2 regions of the Cellulomonas taurus genome follow, and region 1 is predicted to be linked to the other one. Evidence: predicted binding sites of a transcription regulator. Region 1 holds the regulator's gene; the other holds the start of a gene.

Region 1 (4,415 bases):
TTCCGGATGCTCGACCCCACGGTCAACCTGGCCCGGCCGGTGCCGGTCACCGCCTGGGCGCCGTTGACCCTGCTGATCATCGGGTACGGCGACGGATCGGCGATCTTCCTGGTGTTCCTCGCCGCGTTCTTCCCGGTGCTGCTGAACACCATCGCCGGGGTGCGGCAGGTGCCGGTCCGGCTGATCGAGGCGGCCGCCATGCTCGGCACCCGCCCGGCGCAGGTGCTCTACAAGGTCGTGCTGCCCGCCTCGATGCGGTCGATCGCCAGCGGCCTGCGGATCGCGCTCGGGCTGGCGTGGGTGATCCTCGTCGTCGGCGAGACGGTCGGGATCAGCACCGGACTGGGCGCGATGATCACCCAGGCCCGGGACCAGTCGAAGACCGACCTGATCGTCGCCGGGATGGTCGTGATCGGCCTGTGCGGCTTCGTCGCCGACCGGCTGCTCAGCGGCGCCCTCACCCTCGCGACCCGCCGCCGCCCGACGCTCACCTGAGCCGCCGTCCCACCCGGACCCCGGCTGCGCCACCGCCACCCCGCACGCACCGCACCCATCCGTCCCCACCCGAGAGGAGCCGGTCATGCCGCACATCGGCGCCGTCCGCCCCCGCCAGCCCGCCGACGTCCGGATCGCCGGTCTCGGCAAGCAGTACCCGAGCCGGTCCGGCACCCCGGTCGCCGCGATGGCCGACGTCGATCTGACGATCCCGGCCGGGGAGTTCGTCTGCGTGGTCGGCGCCTCCGGCTGCGGCAAGAGCACCCTGCTGCGCATCCTGGCCGGCTTCGAGGAGGCCACCGCCGGCACCGTCGAGGTCGCCGGGATGCCGGTCACCGGACCCGACCCGGAGCGCGGCGTGGTGTTCCAGGACTACGGCCTGTTCCCCTGGCTCACCGTCCGGGAGAACATCGCCTACGGCCCCCGGCAGGCCCGGTTGCAGGGCTCGGTGGTCCGCGAGCGCACCGACCGCTTCCTGGACGCCGTCGGCCTGACCCGGTTCGCCGACCGCTTCCCGAGCGAGCTCTCCGGCGGGATGCAGCAGCGGGTGGCGATCGCCCGGGTGTTGGCCAACGACCCGTCGCTGCTGCTGATGGACGAGCCCTTCGGTGCGCTGGACGCCCTCACCCGGTCGTCCCTGCAGGGCGAACTGTCCCGGATCCACCGCGAGACCGGGACGACGGTCGTGTTCATCACGCACTCGATCGAGGAAGCAGTGTTCCTGGCCGACCGGGTGGTGGTGATGGCCGGCGGCGCCGCACACGGGGTGCCCGGACACATCCGGGAGCAGATCCGGATCGACCTCGGGCCGGACCGCGACGTCACCGCGGTCGAGTTCAACGCGCTCAAGCGGCGGATCTCGGCCCTGGTGCACGAGGAGGTCGTCCCGGCCTGAGCGCCGGGTCGCCTCCGGGTGCAGCCTCTTCTCAGCGCCCGATCGGTCGCCAGAGCACGATCGCCCGGTCGTCCCGGTCCGAGGCGGGGGCCCGGTCGGCCATGGCCCGGCGGCGACGGCTGCGACCGATCGCCACCACGTCGCCGGACGGGTGCGCGGTGAACACCCGACGACCGGGCTCGGCCAGTCCGCGCAGGTAGTCGACCTGTGCCGACAGCCGCTCGACCTCGTGCTCGAGGTCGAGGATCCGCTTGATCCCGGCCAGGTTGATGCCCTCCTCCTGGGAGAGCCGCTGCACCTCGCGCAAGGTCGCGATGTCGCGCAGCGAGTACCGGCGACCACGGCCCCGGGTGCGGGCGGGCGAGACCAGGCCGAGCCGGTCGTACTGACGCAGGGTCTGCGGGTGCATGCCCGCGAGTTCGGCTGCCACCGAGATCACGTACACCTGGGCGTTCTCCGCCGGCATCCGCTTCCCCTCCTTCACAGCGTGGGCCGCGGGGCACCGACTGGATGCCCCGCGGCCGGTGTCACTTGCCTGCCTGCGCGATCAGTTCGGCGCGGGGGTCCTGGCCCGCGGTCGCGGCCCGGAACGCCTCGACCGCGTCCTTGGCGGCGCCGTCCAACCGCTGCGGGACGACGACCTGGGTCGTGACCAGCAGGTCGCCGACACCGCTGGAGGTCGTGATCCCCTTGCCCTTGATCCGCAGCGTGCGACCCGACGGGGTCCCGGCCGGGATCTTCATCGTGACGGTGCCACCGTCCAGGGTCGGCACCTGCACCTGCGCGCCGAGTGCCGCCTCGTCGAAGGTGACCGGCAGCGTCACCCGCAGGTTCTGGCCGTCCAGCGTGAACACCGGGTGCGGCGTGACCTTGACCGTGACCTCCAGGTCACCGGCGGGGCCACCGCCCTCGCCCGGGCGGCCCTTGCCGCGCAGCCGGATCTTCTGCCCGTCGCGCACCCCGGCGGGGATCCGCGCCTTGACGGTGCGACCCTCCACCCCGAGCGTCACGGTGGAACCCTCGACCGCCTGGCGGAACGGCAGGGTGGTCACCGCCGACAGGTCGGTGCCGCGTCGACCCCGGGTCTGGCCGCCGAAGCCGCCACCCCCGCCGCCGAACAGTCCCCCGAGGATGTCCTCGAAGCCGCCGGCGCTCTGGCCCCCAGCACCGCCGGTGCCGAACCGCACCCGCGAGCCTCCCGGGGCACCGGCGCCGCCGCCGAACATGCCGCCGAACAGGTCCTCGAACCCGGCCCCGCCGGCCGACCCGCCCGCGCCGCCCGCCTGGAAGCGGGCGCCTCCGGTCATGGCGCGCAGCTGGTCGTACTGCTGCCGCTGCTCCGGGTCGGAGAGCACCGCGTAGGCCTCGCCGACCTCCTTGAACTTCGCCTCGGCCGATGCGTCCCCCGGGTTGTGGTCCGGGTGCATGGTGCGGGCGAGCTTGCGGTACGCCTTCTTGATGGTCGCGGCGTCAGCGTCCTTGGAGACGCCGAGCACGGCGTAGAAGTCCTTCTCCAACCAGTCCTGTCCACTCATGGCGCCTCCTCCCGTGGAGTCTGGGACCCGGACGCCGGGGTCACCGCGTGCGCGGTGGACCCCGACGGCCGGATCACGGTGTCGGTCCCGGTCACTCCGGGTCGACCACGGCCACCCGGGCGGCGCGGATGATCCGCTCGCCCATCCGGTAGCCGGGCTGCAGCACCTGCTGCACGGTCGGCTCGGTGACCTCGGCCGAGTGTCCGTGCATCAGCGCCTCGTGCACCGTGGGGTCGAAGCTCTCCCCCGCGGCGCCGTAACGCTCGATGCCGAACCTGCCCAGCGTGGCCTCCAGCTTCTCCGCGATCGACGCGAACGGACCGGTGAGGTCGCCGTGCTGCCGGGCGAGCTCGATGTCGTCCAGCACGCTGATCAGCGCCTCTGCGACCGACGCCACCCCACCGTCACGGGCGGCGGCGTTGTCGGTCTTGGACCGCTTCACGTACGCGGAGTACTGCTGCTCGAGGTTGTAGTAGTCGGCGTTCCGGCGCTGGAGCTCGTCCAGTCGCTCGGCCGCCAGCTTCTCGGCCTCGGCCAGCGCGTCCGCGGTCGGCTCGGCACCACCGTTGACGGCTGCCTCGGCCTCGGCCAGCACCTGCTCCTCGGGAGTCGGCTCGCGCAGCTCGCCCGTCTCCGGGTCGATGCGGCGCTTGTCGGTGAAACGCGAGGTCTCCTCCGGGTGCTCCTCGGTCACTTCTTCTCACCCTCGTCGTCGACGATCTCGGCGTCCACCACGTCGTCGTCGGCGGCGGAGGCCGGAGCCTCGTCACCGGCGGGCTGCTGGGCGGCGTCGCTCTGGTTCTGGGCGTACAGCGCCTCGCCGATCTTCTGGCTGGCGGTGACCAGGGCCGACTGCTTGGCGGTGACCTCGGCCAGGTCCTCGCCCTCCAGGGCCTTCTTCAGGTCGTCGAGCGCGGAGCGGACCTCGGTCTTGACGTCGTCGCCGAGCTTGTCGTCGTTGTCGGTGAGCAGCTTCTCCGTGGAGTAGACCAGCTGCTCGGCGGAGTTGCGGGTCTCCGCCTCCTCACGACGCTTCTTGTCCTCGGAGGCGTGCGCCTCGGCCTCCTTGACCATGCGGTCGATCTCGTCCTTCGGCAGACCGGAGCCGCCGGAGATGGTCATCGACTGCTCCTTGCCGGTGCCGCGGTCCTTGGCGGAGACGTGCACGATGCCGTTGGCGTCGATGTCGAAGGTGACCTCGATCTGCGGCATGCCGCGCGGCGCCGGGGCGATGCCGGTCAGCTCGAAGGTGCCCAGCGGCTTGTTGTCCCGGGCGAACTCGCGCTCACCCTGGAACACCTGGATCAGCACGGACGGCTGGTTGTCCTCCGCGGTGGAGAAGATCTCGCTGCGCTTGGTCGGGATGGCGGTGTTCCGCTCGATCAGCTTGGTCATCACCCCGCCCTTGGTCTCGATGCCCAGGGACAGCGGGGTGACGTCGATCAGCAGGACGTCCTTGCGGTCACCCTTGATGACACCGGCCTGCAGCG
Region 2 (4,415 bases), 160 kb from region 1:
CACGTCGACCGGCGCCGGGCGGCTCATCAGCTCCAGCTCGGCGAGCAGCTCCTCGTCCCGCTCGGGGGTGAGGTCGTCGGTGGCCGGGTCACCACCGGCGTAGGCACCGGCCCGGGTGCCCCAGCCGGAGGCGTGCGCCATCCGCAGGAACCCGAGCAGGCGCACCGGCATCAGGAAGAAGGTCGACACGATGATAAACACCGGCAGCCGGAAGAAGTCGCCGGGCACCTCCTGCAGGTGGCGGATCTGCCGGATCGCCATGGACAGCACCGAGGAGGTCACCATCAGCGCGATCACCCAGAACCACCCGGCCTGCGCCCCGTAGGCCTCCAGCACCGCCTGGTAGAGGTTGACCCCGGTGCCGCTGACCGCCCGGTAGATCCAGCCCGCGATGGTGCCGACCAGCAGGAACGGCAACAGGATGTCGGTCAGGAAGAACACCGCCAGGATCGGGGCGTGCCCGAGCATCCACGGGAGCATCCGCAGGGTGTTGTACTGGCTGCCCCGCGCCCAGCGCAGCTGCTGCTTGAACAGCTTGCGCACCTCCAGCGGGGCATCGGTGTAGACCAGCGAGGTGTGCTGGTAGACGGTGCGGTAGCCCGCCTTCAGGGTGAGGTTCGTCAGGGTGCGGTCGTCGCTGACCTCCAGGAACACGCCCATGAACCGCTGGGTCATGAAGTCGTGCATCACCTGGGTCAGGATCGTGCGGCGGAACGCGATGGTCCGGCCGGGCAGGCAGCCGACCTGGCCGAGCACCGACTGCGCGGGCATCGAGTACAGCGACCGGGAGTTCTCCAGCCAGTCCGCCCAGCGGGTGATCCAGGACCGGGTGGGTTCGAGGATGCGCTGCCGGGTGGTGACGCCGCCGATCTTCGGGTCGGCGAAGGGCTTGATCAGCTCGCGCAGGGTGCCCGGCGTCCACACGGTGTCCGAGTCGAGCAGCACGGTGATGTCGAAGCGGGACAGCTCGGTGCCGATCTTCACGGCGTTGCGCTTGCCCGGGATCGGGGTGTGCACCCAGCGGACCAGCGGCGCGAACTCGTCGCAGACCGCCTCCAGCCCGGGGTTGGGCTTGCCGTTGATGACGACGATGACCTCGTCCGGGTGCTGTTCGGTCACCCGGGTGAGGACGTCGCGGAACAGGTCGAGCGGTTCGTCGACCACCGGCACGACGACGCTGGTCGTCTCGTGGTGGTCCTCGATGTACGGGCGGTAGCGGCGGGAGAGTGCGACCTTCACCAGCCACAACACCCAGACCAGGGCGGAGAACACGGTGAACAGGTACAGCTCGGCCTGAGCGTCCAGCATGTGCCGGATCTGCAGGATGAAGATGAACATGGACGTCACCTCGTCGGCTGTCGGAGCGATGGGCTCGGAGGATGCCGTCGGCGACGTTGACGCGGCGCGGGATGCGCTGCCCGGGGATGTCGGCTGGCTGCCGACGTCGTTCCGGGGGAGCTGCTCTGTGACTGGGTCCGGCTGACTGTCACCCGTTCAGGTGAACGGTGCGAGATCGGGAGGAGCGGCTTCTTCGCTCGGGGGCGAGGTGGCAAGACTGTGCCGAGCCTGTGCGCCAAGGCAATCGAAGGCGGCCGTTTGTGAGATGTATCACAGAAGCACAACCCGGTTTGTCCGGAAATGTCGCCCCTGAAGACGCCGGAATCGGGCATAGCGCCGGGGCGCGGCCGGAGGTGCGATCACACTCGACACCTGTCATACGCGTCGATGACACGTGTCAACTCCGGGGCGGTCGGCCCACCTGGATGACCGGGCGCCGGCTTGCGGTTTCCCGCCCGTCGACCCAGGTCGCTTTCCGTTCGACGGCCAGGGTTGAGCGGAATAGACTCAACTTCGTCCAGGTTGTGACCGGCAGCAGCTACTCACGCATGGAGGGACCCCCGTTGGACGCGAAGTTCACCACCAAATCGCAGGAAGCCGTCGGCGACGCCGTGCAGCAGGCGACCGCCGCAGGAAACCCGCAGATCGAGCCCGCTCATCTGCTGAACGCACTGCTGCAGCAGGAGGGTGGTGTCGCCAACGGACTGCTGGACGCGGTCGGCGTCGACCGTCAGGCACTCGGCCGCTCGGTGCGTGCCGTGCTGGTCGGTCTGCCCAGCGCCACCGGCTCCACCGCCACGCCGCCCACCGCCTCCCGGGCGATGGCCACCGTGCTGACCGCCGCCTCGGACGAGGCCCGCAGCCTCGGTGATGACTACGTCTCCACGGAGCACCTGCTCATCGGGCTGGCCGCCGGACAGACCGGGGTCGCCGACGCGCTCCGCGCCCAGGGTGCCTCGCGGGACGCCCTGCTCGCCGCCCTGCCGTCCGTGCGGGGCAACGCGAAGGTGAGCAGCCCCAACCCGGAGGGCACCTACAAGGCACTGGAGCAGTACGGTGTCGACCTGACCCGGCGCGCCGACGAGGGCAAGCTCGACCCGGTGATCGGCCGGGACTCGGAGATCCGCCGGGTGATCCAGGTGCTGTCCCGCCGGACCAAGAACAACCCGGTGCTGATCGGTGAGCCCGGTGTCGGCAAGACCGCCGTGGTCGAGGGCCTGGCGCAGCGGATCGTCGCCGGTGACGTGCCCGAGTCCCTGCGCGGCAAGCGGCTGATCTCGCTGGACCTGGCGGCGATGGTGGCCGGCGCCAAGTACCGCGGCGAGTTCGAGGAACGGCTCAAGGCCGTGCTGGAGGAGATCACCTCCTCCGACGGCGAGATCGTCACCTTCATCGACGAGCTGCACACCGTCGTCGGCGCCGGAGCCGGTGGCGAAGGTGCGATGGACGCCGGGAACATGCTCAAGCCGATGCTGGCCCGCGGTGAGCTGCGCCTGGTCGGCGCCACCACGCTGGACGAGTACCGGGAGCGGATCGAGAAGGACCCCGCCCTGGAACGCCGGTTCCAGCAGGTCTTCGTGGGCGAGCCGAGCGTCGAGGACACCGTGGCGATCCTGCGCGGTCTGAAGGAGCGGTACGAGGCGCACCACAAGGTGACCATCTCGGACGCCGCCCTGGTCGCCGCCGCCGGGCTGTCCGACCGCTACATCACCGGTCGTCAGCTGCCCGACAAGGCGATCGACCTGGTCGACGAGGCGGCATCCCGGCTGCGGATGGAGCTGGACTCCTCGCCGGTCGAGGTGGACGAGCTGCAGCGTGCCGTCACCCGACTGGAGATGGAGGAACTGGTCCTCTCCGAGTCCGACGACCCGGCCAGCCAGGAGCGTCTGGAGAAGCTGCGCGCCGATCTGGCCGACCGCCGCGAGGAACTGGCCGGACTGACCGCACGCTGGGAGCAGGAGAAGGCCGGGCACAACCTGGTCGGCGACCTGAAGGCGAAGCTGGACGAGCTGCGATCCGCCGCCGACCGGGCGCAGCGCGAGGGTGACCTCGCCGCCGCCGGTCGACTGCTCTACGGCGAGATCCCGGAGGTGGAGAAGCAGATCGCCGCCGCCGAGTCCGCCGAGGCCGAGCAGCCCACGGCGTCGACGGTGCCGATGATCGCGGAGAAGGTCGGACCGGACGAGATCGCCGAGGTGGTCGCCGCCTGGACCGGCATCCCCGCCGGGCGGCTGCTGGAAGGCGAGACCGCCAAGCTGCTCCGGATGGAGGAGGTGCTCGGCGAGCGACTCATCGGCCAGCAGCAGGCGGTCGCCGCGGTCTCCGACGCGGTGCGTCGCGCCCGGGCCGGCATCTCCGACCCGGATCGTCCGACCGGATCGTTCCTGTTCCTCGGCCCCACCGGTGTCGGCAAGACCGAGCTGGCCAAGGCGCTGGCCGACTTCCTGTTCGACGACGAGCGCGCCATGGTCCGGATCGACATGTCCGAATACGCCGAGCGGCACGCGGTCGCCCGGCTGATCGGGGCCCCGCCCGGGTACGTCGGCTACGAGGAGGGCGGCCAGCTCACCGAGGCGGTGCGGCGCCGGCCCTACTCGGTGCTGCTGCTGGACGAGGTGGAGAAGGCACACCCGGAGGTCTTCGACATCCTGCTGCAGGTGCTGGACGACGGTCGGCTGACCGACGGTCAGGGCCGCACGGTCGACTTCCGGAACGTCATCCTGATCCTGACCTCCAACCTCGGCTCGCAGTTCCTGGCGGACCCGATGCTGGAGCAGTCGGCGAAGGAGGACGCGGTGATGGGCGTGGTCCGGCAGCAGTTCAAGCCGGAGTTCCTGAACCGGTTGGACGACGTCGTGATGTTCCAGCCGCTCACCCTGGCCGAGATCACCGAGATCGTCGACCTGCAGGTGGCGGCGCTCGCGGCCCGACTGCGCGACCGTCGACTGCACCTCGAGGTCACCCCGGCCGCCCGCGAATGGCTGGCGATCGAGGGCTTCGACCCGGCCTACGGCGCCCGGCCGCTGCGGCGCCTGGTGCAGCGCGAGATCGGCGACCGACTGGCCCGACTGCTGCTC

Evidence for each region. Region 1 encodes HspR, which represses chaperone genes until heat shock. Its sites were predicted from a motif close to AAGTTGAGTCNNNNNGACTCAACTT; they were not measured.
Region 2: clpB (ATP-dependent chaperone ClpB) is a predicted target of HspR. The motif match lies at 1,828-1,852, and genes of this name have one in related genera.

Annotation. Positions count from the first base shown of each region.
Region 1 covers NZ_CP051884.1:3,245,811-3,250,225, forward strand. Annotated here, with positions in the region: gene HGK68_RS15080 (ABC transporter permease) at 1-495, shown strand, start outside; gene HGK68_RS15085 (ABC transporter ATP-binding protein) at 581-1,390, shown strand; gene HGK68_RS15090 (heat shock protein transcriptional repressor HspR) at 1,422-1,856, opposite strand; gene HGK68_RS15095 (DnaJ C-terminal domain-containing protein) at 1,918-2,925, opposite strand; gene grpE (nucleotide exchange factor GrpE) at 3,017-3,619, opposite strand; gene dnaK (molecular chaperone DnaK) at 3,616-4,415, opposite strand, start outside.
Region 2 covers NZ_CP051884.1:3,085,685-3,090,099, reverse strand. Annotated here, with positions in the region: gene HGK68_RS14330 (glycosyltransferase family 2 protein) at 1-1,338, opposite strand, end outside; gene clpB (ATP-dependent chaperone ClpB) at 1,902-4,415, shown strand, end outside.